DNA from 3 places in the Streptomyces sp. NPDC026575 genome. Region 1 is predicted to be linked to each of the others. Evidence: riboswitches for the same ligand, from Rfam matches in the RefSeq annotation. Region 1 holds a riboswitch; each other region holds the start of a gene.
The links. Region 1 has a riboswitch for cyclic di-AMP ahead of ACZ4NB_RS06140 (M23 family metallopeptidase). Riboswitches for the same ligand answer to the same signal wherever they lie in the genome.

Region 1 (6,353 bases):
CAGCGAAAGGTCCTGCCTGATCGGTCGAGGTGTGATCGTCTGTGAGATGGTGCAGCCTGACTTACGAAGGCGGCCTATGGGAGGGCAGCGGGACCTGTGGCGGGTGGGGGCCGTGATCGCCACCACCTGGAAGGTCCCGGGCTCGTACCCCTTGGCGGCATTGATGTGTACTCGAAAGGGTGTAACAAATGGCTAGGGCAACCGCACGTCACATCTTGGTGGACAGCGCCGACAAGGCGTCGGAGCTCAAGACGCAGATCGAGGCCGGAGCGGACTTCGCCGAGCTCGCCAAGCAGCACTCCACGTGCCCCTCGGCGCGCCAGGGTGGTGACCTCGGTGCGTTCGGTCCGGGGCAGATGGTCCCCGAGTTCGACAAGGTCGTCTTCTCCGCCCCGGTCGGCACGGTCCAGGGTCCGGTGAAGACCCAGTTCGGGTTCCACCTCCTCGAAGTGACCAGCCGCGAGGACTGAGGCGACGCCGTTGCCCGGCGCGGCCTCTCCCGGGCTGTGGCAACGAGGTACGGCAGCAGGCGTGCGTCTTCCACAGCACGGTCGCGGCCACCGCGGTACGCCCCCGCGTAGGCTCGGGGAATTCGACCCCGAGCGGGAGGTTTGTGATGGCCGGCGTACCGACGAGTGTGGTGGCGGCGAGTGGGCTGCTGGGCGGCTACGGCGTGGCCCGGTGGACCAAGAAGCGGCCCCTGGGTGGGGTGGCGCTCGCCGCCGCCGGAGCTGTGGCGGCCAAGGGGTGGCAGGAGAAGGCCGGGCCGAAGACCGCGGCGGCGTTGAGCGGTGCGTATGTGGCGGCCTTTGTGGGGTCGCATCCGCTGGCGAAGAAGATCGGGGCCTGGCCTTCGGTGTTCGCGGTCGCGGGCGGGGTCGCGCTGGCGTCGTGGGTCGCGGTCGACCGTCGGGGGAAGTGAAGCCGGCGGGGTGAGTGATGCCGGCCGGGGTGAGTGAGGCCGGCGGCCGGCGCGCGTACGGGGGCGGGGCAGGGCATCGGACGTGCCCCGCCCCGCCCCCGCGCACGCGGTGGGTGGATCAGGCCGAAGCCTCGTTCAGAAGGGCGAGTTCGGACTCCGTGAGCGTCAGGTCGGCGACGGCCAGGAGGGGCGCCAGCTGGCCGACCGTGCGGGCGCTGGCGAGCGGCGCGACGACGGTGGGCCGGGCGGCCAGCCAGGCGAGGGCGACGGTGGCGACCTCGGCCTGGTGCGCGGCGGCGACGGTGTCGAGGGCCTGGAGGACGCGCGGCCCGCGCTCGGTGGCGAGGTACTGGCCGGCCTTCGCGGAGCGGGCGCTGTCGACATCGGTGCCCGGGCGGTACTTGCCGGTGAGGAAGCCGGAGGCGAGGGCCCAGTACGGGACGGTGCCCACGCCCTCACGGGCGGCCAGGTCGGCGAGTTCGCCCTCGTAGGTGTCGCGCGAGACCAGGTTGTAGTGCGGCTGGAGGGCGACGTAACGGGCCACGCCCTCGCGGGCGGAGAAGGCCAGGCACTCCTCCAGGCGCCGCGCGGAGATGTTGGAGGCCCCGATCTCACGGACCTTGCCGGCCTGGACGAGCTCGTCGAGCGTGCCGATGATCTCCGAGACCTCGACCGATTCGTCGTCGTAGTGGGTGTAGTAGAGGTCGATGTAGTCGGTGCGGAGACGGGTGAGGGATTCGTCGACCGCGGACTTGATGGTGGCCGGGCTCAGGCCCTTGTAGTCGGGGTGGGCACCGACCTTGGTGGCGACGACGACCTCGGAGCGATTGCGGCGGGAGGCCAGCCAGTCGCCGATGACGGACTCTGATTCGCCGCCCTTGTTGCCGGGCACCCAGGCCGAATAGGCGTCGGCGGTGTCGATGAAGTTGCCACCGCCTGCCGCATAGGCGTCGAGCACGGCGAACGACTCGGCCTCGTCGGCCGTCCAGCCGAAGACATTGCCGCCGAGGGCGAGTGGGGAGACGGCGAGCGAGCCGAGGTTCCGGCGGTTCCGGGGGGTGGGATGTGTCGAGGTCATGCGTTGTTGCAGCGTGGACAGGAGGGAAGTTATTCCCGGGGAGGGAGTCAAGGGGAGGGAGTCAGGGGGAGTCGGGGGGAGGTCGACCGATGCGGGCGAAGGCTTTGGGGCGCCATGAGGAAAGCCCCGGGGATTCCCCCCGGGGCCCGCACTCGGAAGACCTGAACTTCCCGAGACCTCAGACGTTCACGCCGTGATCGCGCAGCCACGGCATCGGGTCTATGGGGTTGCCGGCGTCGGGGCGTACCTCCAGGTGGAGGTGGGGGCCGGTGACATTGCCGGTGGCGCCGACGCGGCCGATCACATCGCCGGTGTTGACCTTGCCCGAGGTCTGCACCATCGAGGACAGATGGCAGAACCACAGCTCGGTGCCGTCGTCGAGGGTGAGGACGATGCGGTAGCCGTACGAACCGGCCCAGCCGGCCTGGGTGATGGTGCCGGAGTGCACCGCCTTGACGGGTGTACCGGTCGGTGCGGCGAAGTCCTGGCCCGTGTGGTCGGCGGCCCAGCGGTCGCCGGCCTGCCCGAAGCTGGCGGTCAGGGTGTAGGAGGCGACGGGGGTGATGAAGCTCTTGGCCAGTTGGGCCAGCCGTTCGGCCTCCGCCTTACGGCGGGCCGCCTCCTCGGCCTTGCGCTTGGCCTCCAGCTCCGCCGCCTTCTTGGCGGCCGCGGCCTTGTCCGCCGCGGCCTGGGCCGTCTTCTGGGCTGCGGACGCTCGCGTCGCGGCCTGCTTGACGGCGGCGTCCTCGGCCGCTTCGCGGGCCTGCTCCTCGGCGGCGCCCTGCTGCGCGTCGGCCTGCTGGAGGATGCGGCTGCGCAGCGCCTCGCCGGCGTTGGCGCCCGTACCGGTCGTGCCGGTCTGGGTGGCCTGGGTGAGCGGGCCGGTGGCGTCGCTTCCGGAGTCTGCTGCGCCGGAGTCGGATATGAGGCCGCCGATCCCCGGCAGGGCTTCGGCGTCCGGGAGGCTGTCGGAGATCTCGTGGGCCATGCCGCCGATGTCGGGCATGGAGATCGGGACCGGCGGACGGTCCTCGGCGGTGGCCATGCCCCCCGCGCCGACCGCCGCGATGACGCCGACGCCCAGGACCGTGCCGCTACGGGCGAGTCCGCCGCCGCGCTGCTTGGCCACCCGGTGCTTGCCGCGGACCGGGCGGAGCGACTCCTCTGTGGGGTTCCACTCCTCCCATGGGCCGTCGCCGTCTGTGTCCGCTATGCCGTCCGGATCACCCGGGCCTTCGAAGGCACCTCGGGGGTCGAGTCGGTATGCGGACGGAGCCTCGGGGGCAGGCATGTTGGACGCCACGGGGGCGCACTCCTTTCCTTCCTTCTCGCCTACCGGGTTAGCTGACGGGTTCGGAGCAGGAAGGTCTCCTACGGGCCACTCTGGCGGAGGCGCCCGATTCACCCCAAGGTGGTGGTTCCCCGGTTCCCTTGGTGCAGTTCGAAGTGCTGGAGGAGCGTGAAAAGCGCGTGCGGGATTCGGCGTCGGCGCGCGGTGCCGCCTCTTGCGACGGCTGGGACGACCGCGCTGCGTTATCGGACAGTAATAGAGGACGTGGTCGTTTTCCAAGCCTTCCCGGGAATCCTTATCCGTTCCGCACGAGATCTGGCAGGGACTTTTTCGGTCAGCATGCCCACAAAGCGGGCGAGTTGACTCTGCACCTCTAAACGATCTCGTGCTGATTGTGCGTCAGTCGTTATGCGGAGGGGCGCCCGCCGGTTACGGAACGTGAGGGCGTAACGTCGGATCATGGTCGTCAACGTCGAGAGCGCGGGGAACACCGTGAGCTCCGGAAACGTCAAGGGCGGTATCGGCCGGAGCGCGGCGGCGGATCTGGCGGAGCGCTACCGGGAGTTCTCGTGGCGGGAGGCGCGGGGACGGTCCGACGCCCATGCGGAGCTGACCGCGCGGATCAGCCAGGACCCGGAGTTCTGCGACCTGCTGTCGGGTTCGCTGCCGGCCGGCAACAAGCAGCAGCCGAACCTCCTGCTCGCCGCCGTCCGCCAGCTCGACGGCCCGCACGCGGAGCAGGGCCCGCGCGATGAGGCGGCCTACGGACGCTGGCGCGAGTGGACGGTCCGGCACTGGGACGAGGTCCGCGCGGTGATCATGCAGCGCGCCACCCAGACCAACGAGCCGGCCCGCTGTGCCACGCTGCTGCCGCTGCTCGCCCGGCTGCCGCAGCCGCTGGCGCTGCTGGAGGTCGGCGCGTCGGCCGGGCTGTGCCTGCATCCCGACAGCTACCGCTACCGGTACGAGTCCGCCTCCGGGTACGACTCGTACGAGGGGCTGCCCGCGGGCGCCCCGCGGCCCGTCGAGGTGGGGGCGCCCGACGGCCCGGTGGAGTTCGTCTGCCGTACGGACTGGGCGCCCGAGGAGCTGCCCGGCCGGCTGCCGGAGGTCGTCTGGCGGGCCGGTATCGATCTGAATCCGCTCGACCCCGTCGGCGCACCGGACGATCTGCGCTGGCTCCAGTCGCTCGTCTGGCCGGGCGAGGGGCAGCGCGCGGCGCGGCTCTTCGCCGCCGTCGAGGCCGTACGGGCGGCGCCGCGGCCGCGGATCGTACGCGGTGATCTGATCGACGAGCTGCCCGCGCTGGCCGCCGCGGCACCGCCGGAGGCGACGCTGGTCGTCTTCCACAGCGCCGTGCTGAACTACCTTCCGCCGGCGCGCCGCGAGGAGTTCGCGCGCCTCGTGCGGTCGCTGCTCGACGGGCGGCCCGGCGGCGGGCACTGGATCTCCAACGAGCACCACTCCGTCCTGCCGTGGATCACCGCGCCGGAGCACCGCTCCGGGCGCCCGGAGGACGGACGGCTGACCCTCGCTCTCGACGGGCGGCCGATCGCGCTCACCGGCCCGCACGGCGAGAGCCTGCACCGGCTGCCGGAAGCGGCGGCGCCAAGAGGCTGACCGGCCCCGCCCCTTACGCGCCGCGCCCCCTACTCCCCCATGGGCCGCTGCACCGCCAGCAGGGCCATGTCGTCCGCCGACGCTCCGCCCGTATGCAGTGCCACGTCCTCGACGAGGGTGTCCAGGAGGGCGTCCGGGCCGGGGAAGCGGCGGCCGCGCAGCCGGTTCGAGGGGTCGTAGAAGCGGCCGCGGAAGTCGCGGGCCTCGGTCATGCCGTCGGTGAAGAACAGCAGCAGCGAGCCGGCCGGGAGGAACGTCTCGTCCGAGCGGTCGGGCCAGCTCGCCACCTCGCACATCCCCAGGGGCAGCGCCGGCGCCCCGGGGGCCAGCTCGCGCAGCCCGCCGTCCGGGGTGAGCATCAGGGGCGCCGGGTGGCCCCGGTTGAGGACCCGCAGCACGGGCCGCCCGTTGGTGGGGATCTCCGCCAGCACGGCAGTGGTGAACCCCTCGAACCGGTCCAGCCCTCCGCGCCGCCTGCCCTCCCGCTGCAGCGCCCGCTCCAGCCGGCCGGCCACCGCCTCCAGGGTGGCCTCCTGCTCGGCCGCCTCCCGGAAGGCGCCGATGACGACCACCGCGGCCTCCACCGCCTCCAGGCCCTTGCCGCGTACGTCGCCGACGATCAGCCGCACGCCGTGCGGGGTGTCCTGCACCGCGTAGAGATCGCCGCCGATCCCGGCGTCCGCCCGCGCGCCCACATAGCGGGCGGCGATCGCGAGCCCGGCCAGCCGCTCGGGCGGCAGCGGCAGTACGGCGCGCTGGGCGGCCTCCGAGACGTCCCGTACGGACGCCAGACGGGCATCGCTCGTCCGCACGACCCGGTTGATGCCCAGCGCGAGCAGGGCGACGACGAAGACCGTGGCGAGCTCCGTCATCGACTCGTGGTAGTTCGGGGCGGTGCTGCGGTACGTCACCCCCCAGAGCTCGCCGGCCATGGCGGCGACGGCCGCCAGGGCGGTGCTGGCCAGCGACAGCAGCGGCGCCGCGACCAGGGGCGCGGCGGCGAAGAAGGGGGAGGCGGTGTAGCTGGGCGGGGTCCCCAGGTCGAAGGCGAGGCCGGCGGCGATCAGCAGGGCGGGGAGCCAGCGCGCCAGGCGCCGCACCGGCGGGGGCATCCGCTCACGGCGCGCCCGCCGCTCCCCGTCGCCCGTAGGGGGCCCGTCGACCTGCCGCATCCGCACCGGCCTCTTCCGCTCCCGCCCGTCTTCCGTACGAGCAGCGGCGTGTCGGCCGCCTCGACTCCCCAAGGGTTGCCGGTGCCAGGCCGTGCGGCGAGCCGTCGGGGGCCGGACGGGTCATGGGCCGGGCCTCGGCGTCGACGTTCATCAGACGCTTATCCCTGTCCGTGATCATCCCCCTGGGCGGGCAGCTTGAAGGGGGAGACATGTTGAACGAGACGGTTTTCCGGAGTGAGGACGTGCCGGCGGCGGACCGGCTGTCCTACT
Region 2 (6,353 bases), on a different contig from region 1:
CACCTCGCGTGAGGCGGGGGGACGCGCCGTGGTGCGCCCACCGGTTACGGTCGGAAGGTGCACGACGAGCCGGACGCCACTCCTGACCCCACCGCCCCCGCCGAAGCACCGGCCGACTCCCGCGCGAGCGCGCCGGACGGCGCCGGGGCCGAGCCGCCCACGGGCTGCCCAGTGACGTCGTCCGCCGCGGCCGCCGGCCCGGCCCCCGAGCTGTTCACCTGGGAGTTCGCCGCGGACCCGTACCCCGCGTACGCCTGGCTGCGCCGGCATGCGCCGGTCTACCGGACCGCGCTGCCCAGCGGCGTCGAGGCATGGCTGGTGACCCGCTACACCGAGGCGCGGCAGGCGCTCGCCGACGCCCGGCTGTCGAAGAACCCGGTGCACCACAGCGAGTCCGCGCACGGCAAGGGCAAGGTCGGCATCCCGGGCGAGCGCAGCGCCAACCTGATGACACATCTGCTCAACATCGACCCGCCCGACCACACCCGGCTGCGCCGGCTGGTGTCGAAGGCGTTCACCCCGCGCCGGGTCGCGGCCTTCGCCCCCCGCGTCCAGGAGCTGGCCGACCACCTCATCGACGGCTTCGCCGACCGCGGCGAGGCCGATCTGATCCATGAGTTCGCCTTTCCGCTGCCCATCTACGCGATCTGCGATCTGCTCGGGGTGCCGCGCGAGGACCAGGACGACTTCCGGGACTGGGCGGGCATGATGATCCGCCACGGCGGGGGGCCGCGCGGCGGGGTCGCCCGTTCCGTGAAGAAGATGCGCGGCTACCTCGCCGAGCTGATCCACCGCAAGCGGGCGTCCCTGGGGGAGACGGCGGAGCCGGACGAGGACCTGATATCCGGTCTGATCCGCGCCTCCGACCACGGCGAGCACCTCACCGAGAACGAGGCCGCCGCGATGGCGTTCATCCTGCTCTTCGCCGGCTTCGAGACCACCGTCAACCTCATCGGCAACGGCACCTACGCGCTGCTGCGCCACCCCGCCCAGCGCGAACTGCTGCAGAAGTCGATGGCGGCGGGCGACACCGAGCTGCTGACCACCGGCATCGAGGAGCTGCTCCGCTACGACGGGCCCGTGGAGCTGGCGACCTGGCGGTTCGCGACGCAGGATCTGACGCTCGGCGGGCAGCGGATCGCCGAGGGCGATCCCGTACTGGTGGTGCTGGCCGCCGCGGACCGTGATCCGTCACGCTTTGTCGAACCCGATGTTCTCGATCTGACCCGACGTGACAATCAGCATCTGGGATACGGGCACGGCATCCACTACTGCCTGGGCGCACCGCTCGCCCGGCTCGAAGGGCAGACCGCGCTCGCCACGCTGCTGACCCGGCTCCCGGACATCCGGTTTGCCACGGATCCTGATGATCTGCGCTGGCGCGGCGGGCTCATCATGCGCGGACTGCGGTCCCTTCCGGTGGAGTTCACGCCCGAGCGGTCCTGACCGGGGGCGCCATCGAAGGTGACGCAGCGTCAGCAGCGTGACCTCCGCGTGATCTGCGCTACACCGGCTTGTGACTACCCGTGACCCCGGCTACCTTTCGACCGACGGTCGAAAGGATTCACGATTCGTTCACGCGGGCACCCGCATAAGCGGACGCTCGATGGGGTGGGGAATCGAACGGTCGTCGAACAACTCAACCGCCGCGCGAAAGGCATCCGCATGCGTTCCGGGAACGGCCGACACCGTCGCCCCCGTCAAGCACCGGCCATCTTTGTCACGGTGGGAGTGACCGGCGCGGGCCTCGCACTGCCCCTGGTCTCCGCCAGTGGGGCACACGCCGCCGACACCGCGACCTGGGACCGGGTCGCCCAGTGCGAGAGCGGCGGGGTGTGGAGCGCCGCCTCGGGCAACGGCTTCTACGGCGGGCTGCAGCTGACCCAGGAGATGTGGGACGACTACGGCGGCGGGGCCTACGCCTCGCGCCCCGATCTCGCCAGCCGCGCCCAGCAGATAGCCGTGGCCGAATCGATCCTCGACGACCGCGGCCCGGACGCCTGGCCGAGCTGCGCGGTCAACGCCGGGCTCACCAAGGACGGCCGTGCGCCGAAGGTCGACCCGGGCAGCACGAGCACGCCGCGGCCCACCCCGTCCGACGAGGACGTCGACCCGGCCCCCTGGGACCGGTCCCCCTCGACCGGCTCGTCCGACGAGCCCAGTGGCCCGGACGACTCCAAGGCCCATGAGGGCGACCGCGAGGGCGAGGGGTCCGGTGACGGGAGCGGCGACGGGTCCCGCGACGGATCCCAGGGCGGCTCCCGCGACGGGTCGTCCGACGGCTCGCGCGGCGACGCGGGCGACGAGCCGTCCCAGGAGACGCCGGCGCCGTCCGAGTCCGACGGCCGCGACACCCCAGAGACCCCGGAGCCGTCCGACTCCGCCACCCCCGACGACCAGGGCGACGACGCCTCCCGTCCCGCCGACCCCTCCGGCGACGCCGACCGCACGGACCCGGGCGGTACGCCCGGCCAGGCGTCCGGCAAGGGCAAGCACCGCGGCGACGCGGACCCGGACGAGGGCGACGACGGCGACCGGACGCCCGGCGGCCGGCACGCCTCGCGCGGCGACGGCGGGCGCGGCACGGGCCCGGCGGACGGCGACTACACCGTGCGCCCGGGTGACAGCCTGTCAGCCATCGCCGCGGCCCACCGGCTGCCGGGCGGCTGGCCCGCGCTCTACGAGCGCAACGAGGGCGTCATCGGGGCCGACGAGAACCTGATCCAGCCGGGTCAGCGGCTCGATCTCGGGCATGCGGAGGGCTAGTTCGCCGCCTTCGTCCCCTTTGGGAAAGTGAGACAAGGCTCTCGTTGGGCGGCGGGCGCGCGGATTCGCCCGCCGCTGCCATAACGGCCCTCACCTGCAGATATGTGACCAACCCGTGATCAAAAACGGTCAACTTGGTTCAGAAGGTGGGGTTTGAACACCAAGGGGATTACTGCTTACGGTCAGGACCGCTCGCCAAAGCGGGCCCCTTCGATCACACGCCGAATCCTGCCGGTGGTCGGAGGCAGTTGACGCGCAAGCGCCGAAGGCAGGAGCGGGGGAACCAAGGTAGGCGCCGGTCAGGCCCGTGAAAGCGGGTCAGCCGGCTTGGGGTGAAGCCAGGTGCGCCACGCGCGCCGGGCCGGGCGACTCACAGCCCGAACCCGACAGCTCACCTCGTAGGCGTCGGTGAGGAAACGAACGAACCATGCTGATCAACAAGGGCAAGCACCGTCGTCCCTCCAAGGCCGTCCGCGTCGCCACCCTCGCCGGTGTCGCCGGTGCCGCCGTCGCCGTCCCGCTGATGGGCGCCACGTCCGCCTCCGCCGCCTCGGTCGCCACCTGGGACAAGGTCGCCCAGTGCGAGTCCGGTGGCAACTGGTCGATCAACACCGGTAACGGCTACTACGGTGGCCTGCAGTTCTCCAACTCCAGCTGGGCCGCCGCCGGTGGCACCCAGTACGCGGCGCGCGCCGACCTGGCCACCAAGGCCCAGCAGATCGCCGCCGCCGAGAAGCTCCTCGCCATCCAGGGCCCGGGCGCCTGGTCCTGCGCCGGTGCCGGCGGCCTGACCTCCGGTGGTCCGTCCCCCGACCTCGACACCTCCACCAAGTCCGCCCCGAAGCAGGACGAGGCCAAGCCCGAGGTGAAGAAGGCCCCGGCCGCCCCCAAGGCCGAGAAGGCCCAGCCGGCCCCGAAGAAGTCCGAGCGCGGCGGCGACTACACCGTCAAGGCGGGCGACACCCTGGCCAAGATAGCCAAGGCCCACGGCACCAACTGGAAGTCGCTCTACGAGGCCAACAAGTCGGTCATCGGCGGCAACCCGAACCTGATCTTCCCGGGTCAGCAGCTCAGCATCTGAGCCGTCCGCTCACCGGGACTCCCGTCCGCCGAAGCCGCGGGCCCCGTTCCTCCGTGAGACCGCCCCGTCCGGCGCGCCACTCCCCCCAGCGCGCCGCGGCGGGGCTTCTCCATGAGGTGCGGCGCGCACCGCCGTGACCAGCCGCGTCCCGCACTTTTCTCCGCTCAGCGAACAATGTGGCGAAACATCCCGTGAACTGCGCCTTTGGGCATCTTTTCGTCCCACGGAGCGGGCCAAGGGCAAGCGGACGCGGCCGGGGCCGTTAGGCTCGTGCTGCAGAACTCCAGACACCCATGAAGGAGACAACGTGCCGTCCATCGACGTCGTCGTAGCCCGCGAAATTCTCGACTCGCGAGGTAATCCCACGGTCGAGGTCGAGGTCGGCCTCGACGACGGCAGCACGGGCCGTGCCGCCGTGCCGTCCGGCGCCTCGACCGGCGCCTTCGAGGCCATCGAGCTCCGCGACGGCGACCCGAACCGCTACCTCGGCAAGGGCGTCGAGAAGGCCGTCCTGGCCGTCATCGAGCAGATCGGCCCGGAGCTCGTCGGCTACGACGCGACCGAGCAGCGGCTGATCGACCAGGCGATGTTCGACCTGGACGCCACCGACAACAAGGGCTCGCTCGGCGCCAACGCCATCCTCGGCGTCTCCCTCGCCGTCGCGCACGCCGCCTCCGAGGCCAGCGACCTCCCGCTGTTCCGCTACCTCGGCGGCCCGAACGCGCACGTGCTGCCCGTGCCGATGATGAACATCCTCAACGGCGGCTCGCACGCCGACTCCAACGTGGACATCCAGGAGTTCATGATCGCGCCGATCGGCGCGGAGTCCTTCTCCGAGGCGCTGCGCTGGGGCGCCGAGGTCTACCACACCCTCAAGAAGGTCCTGAAGGCCAAGGGCCTGGCCACCGGCCTCGGCGACGAGGGCGGCTTCGCCCCGAACCTGGGCTCCAACCGCGAGGCCCTGGACCTCATCCTTGAGGCCATCAAGGAAGCCGGTTACACCCCCGGCCAGGACATCGCGCTGGCGCTGGACGTCGCCGCCTCCGAGTTCTACAAGGACGGCAAGTACCAGTTCGAGGGCAAGGACCGCTCGGCCGCCGAGATGACCGAGTACTACGAGGAGCTGGTGGCGGCCTACCCGCTGGTCTCCATCGAGGACCCGCTGTTCGAGGACGACTGGGCCGGCTGGAAGGTCATCACCGACAAGCTCGGCGCCAAGGTCCAGCTGGTCGGCGACGACCTGTTCGTCACCAACCCCGAGCGCCTCGCCCGCGGCATCGAGGAGGGCTCCGCCAACGCGCTGCTGGTGAAGGTCAACCAGATCGGCTCGCTGACCGAGACCCTGGACGCCGTGGAGCTGGCCCAGCGCAACGGCTTCAAGTGCATGATGTCGCACCGCTCCGGTGAGACCGAGGACGTCACCATCGCCGACCTGGCCGTCGCCACCAACTGCGGCCAGATCAAGACCGGTGCCCCGGCCCGCTCCGAGCGCGTCGCCAAGTACAACCAGCTGCTGCGCATCGAGGAGATCCTCGACGACGCCGCGGTCTACGCCGGCCGCTCCGCCTTCCCGCGGTTTCGCTCTGCGAACTGAATCAGTGCCGCGCTCTGCGAACTGAATCAGTGCAGCGCTCTGCGAACTGAATCAGTGCCGCGCTCAGCGAACTGAATCGGTGCCGCGCTCAGCGAACTGAGTCACGGCTGATCGGCTGACGTTACGGCCGAGCACCTGCGTACGTCCTCGGCGACGGTCCCGTACCGTTGCCGGGGACGTACCTGCTTGATGCAGTCCGGCGTCAGTCAGTGAAGGGGAGACGACGTGCCCGCGGACCGGTTCTCGACCGCGACCCGACTCAAGGCGCTCGGCGAGCAGGCCGCCGCCCGCGTCTACCGAGCCCGCCCGCCCCGCCGCAACCGCCTCACCGGCCGCGCCGCCCTGCTGGCGCTGGTCATGTGCTCCCTGGTGGTCGCCCTCGCGTACCCGATAAGGCAGTACATCTCCCAGCGCTCCGACATCGCCGAACAGCGCCGCAAGGCCCAGGACGCCGGTGCCGAGCTGGACCGGCTGCGCGAGCAGCGGGCCCGGTGGCAGGACCCGGAGTACGTACGCCAGCAGGCCCGCCGGCAGCTGCACTACGTCATGCCGGGGGAGACCGGCTACCTCGTCCAGGACGGCTCCGGTTCCGCCGCCGCCCCGAGGGGACCGCAGGCGGCGCGGCGCCCCTGGTACGAGAATCTGTGGAGCGCCGTCGACGCGGCCGACAAGCGGTAGGGCTGCGCCGGTACGCCTCGGGCCGTACCGCCGGCGCGGGGCAGCCCGTACTGTCGACACCAGGCGGTCCGCACCGCCGCCCCACCACCCACCTCACCGAAAGCGCACATGGAAACCCCTCCGCCCCAGACCGAGCCCACCGAGCCCACCGCCGCGGACATCGCGGCCTTCAAGGAGCAGCTCGGCCGCCCGCCCCGCGGGCTGCGCGCCATCGCGCACCGCTGCCCCTGCGGC
Region 3 (6,353 bases), on a different contig from region 1:
CCAGCTGCGGATCGCGTCGAACCCGATCCACATCCTGAAGTCCGCCAACGCCGCCGGCCGACCGCCCCGTACGGCGCTGTACGTCTCGGGCGCCGCGGGCGACGGCTACCAGGCGGGCATCGGCCTGCGCCAGCTGGCGAAGCTGCCGACCACGGTGACCGTGCAGCAGATCCCGGCGAACGCGGGCGGCCACACCACGGCGGTCTGGCGCCAGCAGGTGCCGGAGGTCTTCCGGTGGCTGGGCACACAGCTCAAGCCCTGACCTCTCCACCGGAGTCCCGGCGCGGGCCCAAAGTCCCCGCGCCGGCCCGGCGGCCCTACGCCGGCCGGGTGGCCCCCGCGAACGGCATCTGGTCGATCGGCGCGATGCGTACCGGGGCGCCCGGATGGGGCGCGTGGATCATCTTGCCGTCGCCGATGTACAGGCCCACATGGCTGATGCCGGTGTAGAAGAACACCAGGTCGCCGGGGGCGAGTTGGGAGCGGTCGACGCGGGGGCCGGAGTTGATCTGGGTGTAGGTGGTGCGGGGCAGCGAGACGCCGCCGGACTCCCAGGCGGCCTGGGTCAGGCCCGAGCAGTCGTAGGCCGAGGGGCCCGTGGCGCCCCAGACGTACGGTTTGCCGAGGGCTGCGTAGGCGAAGGAAACGGCGCGCGTCGCCCGGGAGTCGGGGGCCAGCGCGGCCGCCTGGGCCGCGGCGGCCGCCGAGCCGGCCGGGATCCCGCCGAGCAGGCCGTCACCGCGGCCCGTTCCCCGGTCCGCGCGGGCGCCGCCCCGGGAACCGTCCGCGCCCGCCATCCGGCGCCGCTGCTCCGCGGTCAGCCGGTCCAGCAGCTGCTCGGCGGCGTCCAGCTTGCGGACGATGGTGATCCGGTGCTTCTTCAGCCCGGCCTCGGTGGACACCAGCCGCTGCGCGGTGTCCTCAGCCCGCTGCCGGACCTGCCGCACGCTGCCCAGCCGGCGCGCGTAACCGGCCACCGCGGCCGCCTGGTGGCTGCCCGTGCGCTCCAGCACCGCGGCGCCGTCCAGATAGCGCTGCGGGTCCTCGGACAGCAGCAGCGAAACGGTCGGGTCGATGCCGCCCGCGCGGTACTGGGACGCGGCCACGGCGCCCAGTTCCGCGCGGGCGGTGTTCAGCTTCCGGGTCCGGCGGGCGGCCTCGTCCTGCAGTCTGCTCAGCTCCTCGCGTGCGGTGTCGGCGGCTTCCTTGGCGCCGTTGTAGCTCTGTGTGGCCACCTCTGCCTCCTGGTACAGCGCGTCGACCCGGTCCTTGACCTGGTCGGGGGTGGGGGAGGGGGCCGCCTGGCCGGTGCCGTCGAAGGCGGTGGCGGTGGCGGCGCCCGCGAGGGCGAGGGTGGCGGCCGTACGGACGGTGCGCGCACTGCGCGAACCACCCGTGAGCGCGGCGAGCGGATGCTGCCTGGGCTTGCGGTGCGAGGCCACGGTGGCCGTCACTTCCTTCCCTTCGGGCCGAGGGCGCGGCGGCGGTCGGCAACGGGGGAGCCGGCCGTCGCCGCACCTCTCGGCGGGGCGGCCGACGGAACACTGGCGCGGAGGCCGGCGATGGCGGGATGTCGGCCGCCTGGAGGAGGACGCTAAGCCTGGGCGTCACGGGGGTGAGTCCGGTTGGCTGGCATTGTTCGCTTTCGACCGCGGCCGGTGCGCGGTTGACCGCACCGCCGCCGCCTGCACACCGGGACCGGTCTGCCGTGACCGAAGCGGCGATTGCGGACGCCCTGCCGGAAAGGGCGTGCTATATGGCGGCTACGATCCAGCACTATGGACGTAGTAATCAATGTCTTCGTCGGCCTGCACATCATCGGCATCGCCTCCCTGCTGGGCGGCTTCCTGACCCAGATGAAGGCGATGGGCGCGGGCACCGCCCGCTTCGTGCCGGCCATGCTGCACGGCGCGCTGACGATGCTGGTCACCGGCATCGTGCTGGTCGGCCTCAACCAGGCCCAGGACCACCCGGTCAACAACATCAAGATCGGCGTCAAGATGGCCGTCCTGGTGGTGATCCTGGCGCTGGTCTACGTCAAGCGGGACGAGGAGAAGGTCCCCGCGCCGCTGTTCGGCGTGGTGGGCGGGCTCACGATCGCCAACATCTTCATCGCGGTGCTCTGGACCTGACGGCGGCACCCCCCCACTACGGCACACCGCGCGGTCACCGTGCTCCGGAATTCCGGAGCCGATGGCCGCGCGGTGGCGTGTGGGGGGTGACCGTGGGGGGTGGCCTGGTCGGGCGCCCTGGGGCGCCTGGGGAAAGGAGCGGTCCTCCGGGGAGGCGGGGCCGCGGCCTCAGGCCGGGCGGACGCTCCCGTAGATCGGCATGTAGTAGATCGACTCCTCGCGGACGTAGGCGCCCGGCTTGGGGGCGTGGATCATCTTGCCGCCGCCTATGTACATGCCGACGTGGCTGATGTCGTCGAAGAAGAACACCAGGTCACCGGGTTGCAGATCCTTGGTCGCCACCCGCTGGCCGACCTTGACCTGGTCCCAGGTCGTCCGCGGCAGATCGACCCCGGCCGCCTTCCACGCCGCCTGCGTCAGCCCCGAGCAGTCATAGGAGCTGGGCCCGGTGGCGCCCCAGACGTACGGCTTGCCCATCTGGGCGCGGGCGAACGCCAGCGCCTTCTCCGCCTTGGTGGAGTACGAGCCCCCGGTGGAGCCGCCGTCGCTGGTGCCGCCACCGGTCTGACCGCCCGTGGAGCCGCCCGTGGAGCCGCCCGTCGAGCCGTCCTGCTGACGCTGGCGCTCGGCCTCCTGCTGCCGGCGCGCCTCCTCGGCGGCCTTGCGCCGGGCCGCCTCCTCCTTCTGGCGCTCCAGCTCCGCCAGTCGCGCCTTCTCCTGGGCGGTGAGCCGCGACAGCAGCTGCCGGGCCTCGGCCAGCTTCCCCTGGACGGACTGCTTGGACTCCTTCAGCGAGGCCTGCGACTGCTGCAGCTGCTCCAGGCTGCTGGTGGCCTTGGCCCGCTGCCGCGCCGCGGCCGCCGCCTGCTCCTGGTAGTCGGTGACCGCCTGCTTCTGCCGGCTGGTCAGCCGCTCCATCAGGTGGCTGCGGTCGACGAACTGCTGCGGGTCCTTGGCGAGCATCAGCTGCGCCGTCGGGTTCATGCCGCCGGTGCGGTACTGCGCCGAGGCGAAGGTGCCCAGTTCGCGCCGGGACTCGTTCATCCGCTGCGCGCGCTTGGCGGCGGCGTCGAGCAGATCGTCGACGGTGGCGCTCTGGTGCTCGGCGCGCTCCTTGGCGGCGTTGTACTTCTGGGTGGCCACCTCGGCCTGGTGGTAGAGGTCGTCGACCTTCTTCTTGACCTCTTCGATGGAGGGTCTGGGCGCCCTGGGGGCGGCGTCGGCGGTCTGCGAGAGCAGGGTGACCGAGGCGAGCGCGGCGGTGGTGAGCCCGGCCGCCGTACGCCGGCTCCCGGGCGAGAGGAGAACGCTGGTGCGCGGCTTGCGATGGGACGCCAAGGCCGGCAACTCCTTCCGTGGACCGCCTACCGGGTTAGCTGTCGGGTTCGGGCGGTGTCGCTGACGGAAGGCTTGCCCTACGGTCCGTGCGGCCGCTGATGACGGCCGCTGGACCGATTCACCCCGGTGGTGCTGGTGGGTCCCCGGCTCCGGGTGCCTGAGGGCAGGCCGGACTCGGCGTGGGCGGCCCGTGCGGAAGCTGTCGACCGCGGGGAGGCGGGCTGCCCGAGCGAGGACGTTAGCCAATTCGTGTGGCTCCTGTGAAGGCTGATGTTCGATATGCCCGAAACCTTTTCGTGACCTGAACGCGCGGCGGCGGGTGTTGCGTCAGATGTCGGGTTCGGGTAGCGGCCGGCCCCCGGCGGTTCCGCCTCCGGTCGCCTGACCTGCCCCGGCACGGACAATCGCGTACTCCCCGGCGCGCTGTCAGTGCGGCGGCCTAGACTCGGTGGGCGATGAGCAGCCTCTTTGACGACAGCTTTCTGGCGGACCTCGGCCCCAAGGGCGAGGAGGAGCACCCGCCGCCTCCCGAGGACGAGCACGAGCCGGTCCCGGAGGAGGTCCCCGCCGACCTCTTCGGCGGGAGGTTCGACGCGCCCGTGCACACCGAGGCGTACTACCGCGACGGCGCCGCCCGCCCGCCCGTCGACCCGGCCGCGCTGCTGGAGGGGCTCAACGACGAGCAGAAGGCCGCGGTCGTGCACGCCGGAGGCCCGCTGCTGATCGTCGCCGGCGCCGGATCCGGCAAGACCAGGGTGCTCACGCACCGCATCGCGCATCTGCTCGCCGAGCGCCATGTCCACCCGGGCCAGGTCCTCGCGATCACGTTCACCAACAAGGCCGCGGGCGAGATGAAGGAGCGCGTCGAGCAGCTGGTCGGCCCGCGCGCCAACGCCATGTGGGTCTCCACCTTCCACAGCGCCTGCGTGCGCATCCTGCGCCGCGAGTCCAAGAAGCTCGGCTTCACGTCCTCCTTCTCGATCTACGACGCGGCCGATTCCAAGCGCCTGATGGCGCTGGTCTGCCGCGATCTGGACCTGGACCCCAAGCGCTTCCCGCCCAAGTCCTTCAGCGCCAAGGTCTCCAACCTCAAGAACGAGCTCATCGACGAGGAGACCTTCGCCCAGACGGCGGCCGACGGGTTCGAGAAGTCGCTGGCCGAGGCGTATGCGATGTATCAGGCGCGGCTGCGCGAGGCCAACGCCCTGGACTTCGACGACATCATCATGACGACGGTCCATCTGCTCCAGGCATTCCCCGACGTCGCCGAGCACTACCGCCGCCGCTTCCGCCATGTCCTCGTCGACGAGTACCAGGACACCAACCACGCCCAGTACACCCTGGTGCGCGAGCTGGTCGGCCGGGGAACGGCCGACATCCCCGCCGCCGAGCTGTGCGTCGTCGGCGACGCCGACCAGTCGATCTACGCCTTCCGCGGCGCCACGATCCGCAACATCCTCCAGTTCGAGGAGGACTACCCGGACGCCACGACGATCCTGCTGGAGCAGAACTACCGCTCCAGCCAGACGATCCTGTCCGCCGCCAACGCCGTCATCGAGCGCAACGAGAACCGCCGCCCCAAGAACCTCTGGACGGACGCCGGGGCCGGCCCCAAGATCATCGGCTATGTCGCCGACACCGAGCACGACGAGGCCCAGTTCGTCTCCGACGAGATCGACCGCCTCACCGACGCCGGCGACGCCAAGGCCGGCGACGTCGCCGTCTTCTACCGCACCAACGCCCAGTCCCGCGTCTTCGAAGAGATCTTCATCCGGGTCGGTCTGCCCTACAAGGTCGTCGGCGGCGTGCGCTTCTACGAGCGCAAGGAGGTCCGCGACGTCCTGGCGTATCTGCGGGTGCTCGCCAACCCCGAGGACACCGTGCCGCTGCGCCGCATCCTCAACGTCCCCAAGCGCGGTATCGGCGAGCGCGCCGAGGCGATGATCGACGCCCTGTCCTCGCGCGAGAAGATCACCTTCCCGCAGGCGCTGCGCCGGGTCGACGAGGCGTACGGTATGGCGGCCCGCTCCGCCAACGCCGTCAAGCGCTTCAACGTCCTGATGGAGGAGCTGCGCACGATCGTCGAGTCCGGCGCCGGGCCCGCCACGATCCTGGAGGCCGTCCTGGAGCGCACGGGCTACCTCGCCGAGCTCCAGGCATCCACCGACCCGCAGGACGAGACCCGGATCGAGAACCTCCAGGAACTCGCCGCCGTGGCCCTGGAATTCGAGCAGGACCGCGAAGAGGCCAACCCCGGCACCCTCGCCGACTTCCTGGAGCAGGTCGCGCTGGTCGCCGACTCCGACCAGATCCCGGACGAGGACGAGGAGGGCAGCGGCGTGATCACCCTCATGACGCTGCACACCGCCAAGGGCCTGGAGTTCCCGGTCGTCTTCCTGACCGGCATGGAGGACGGCGTCTTCCCGCACATGCGGGCGCTGGGCCAGACCAAGGAGCTGGAGGAGGAGCGCCGGTTGGCCTATGTCGGCATCACCCGCGCCCGCGAGCGGCTCTACGTCACCCGCTCGACGATGCGCAGCGCCTGGGGCCAGCCGTCGTACAACCCGCCCTCCCGGTTCCTGGAGGAGATCCCGGACGACTACGTGCAGTGGCGGCGGACGGGGCCGGCGACGCCCTCGGCGACCATGGGCGGCCTCTCGTCCAGGGGCGGCGGCACCGGCGGCCTCGGCGGGGGCATCGGCGCCACGCTCTCGTCGGCCCGCTCGAAGGGCCCGAGCGGCTTCGCGACCCGGCGCACCAAGGACCGCGAGGTGGTCTCGCTGGCCGTCGGCGATCGCGTCACCCACGACAGCTTCGGGCTCGGCACCGTCGTCGGCGTCAAGGGCAGCGGCGACAACGCCGAGGCGACCATCGACTTCGGCG

Region 2: another riboswitch for cyclic di-AMP. It lies ahead of ACZ4NB_RS07510 (transglycosylase family protein); the one in region 1 lies ahead of ACZ4NB_RS06140 (M23 family metallopeptidase).
Region 3: another riboswitch for cyclic di-AMP. It lies ahead of ACZ4NB_RS27520 (C40 family peptidase); the one in region 1 lies ahead of ACZ4NB_RS06140 (M23 family metallopeptidase).

What each region holds. Positions count from the first base shown of each region.
Region 1 covers NZ_JBVHQM010000003.1:413,638-419,990, reverse strand. The annotation lists gene ACZ4NB_RS06160 (PrsW family intramembrane metalloprotease) at 1-20, shown strand, start outside; gene ACZ4NB_RS06155 (peptidylprolyl isomerase) at 189-470, shown strand; gene ACZ4NB_RS06150 (hypothetical protein) at 617-922, shown strand; gene ACZ4NB_RS06145 (aldo/keto reductase) at 1,041-2,000, opposite strand; gene ACZ4NB_RS06140 (M23 family metallopeptidase) at 2,179-3,303, opposite strand; cyclic di-AMP (ydaO/yuaA leader) riboswitch at 3,315-3,459, opposite strand; gene ACZ4NB_RS06135 (DUF2332 domain-containing protein) at 3,751-4,911, shown strand; gene ACZ4NB_RS06130 (PP2C family protein-serine/threonine phosphatase) at 4,941-6,083, opposite strand; gene ACZ4NB_RS06125 (AraC-like ligand-binding domain-containing protein) at 6,293-6,353, shown strand, end outside.
Region 2 covers NZ_JBVHQM010000004.1:296,727-303,079, forward strand. The annotation lists gene ACZ4NB_RS07500 (cytochrome P450 family protein) at 172-1,446, shown strand; gene ACZ4NB_RS07505 (LysM peptidoglycan-binding domain-containing protein) at 1,726-2,766, shown strand; cyclic di-AMP (ydaO/yuaA leader) riboswitch at 3,017-3,186, shown strand; gene ACZ4NB_RS07510 (transglycosylase family protein) at 3,194-3,847, shown strand; gene eno (phosphopyruvate hydratase) at 4,155-5,441, shown strand; gene ACZ4NB_RS07520 (FtsB family cell division protein) at 5,667-6,119, shown strand; gene ACZ4NB_RS07525 (DUF501 domain-containing protein) at 6,228-6,353, shown strand, end outside.
Region 3 covers NZ_JBVHQM010000022.1:8,045-14,397, forward strand. The annotation lists gene ACZ4NB_RS27505 (alpha/beta hydrolase) at 1-262, shown strand, start outside; gene ACZ4NB_RS27510 (C40 family peptidase) at 318-1,454, opposite strand; gene ACZ4NB_RS27515 (hypothetical protein) at 1,779-2,132, shown strand; gene ACZ4NB_RS27520 (C40 family peptidase) at 2,301-3,470, opposite strand; cyclic di-AMP (ydaO/yuaA leader) riboswitch at 3,478-3,660, opposite strand; gene pcrA (DNA helicase PcrA) at 3,926-6,353, shown strand, end outside.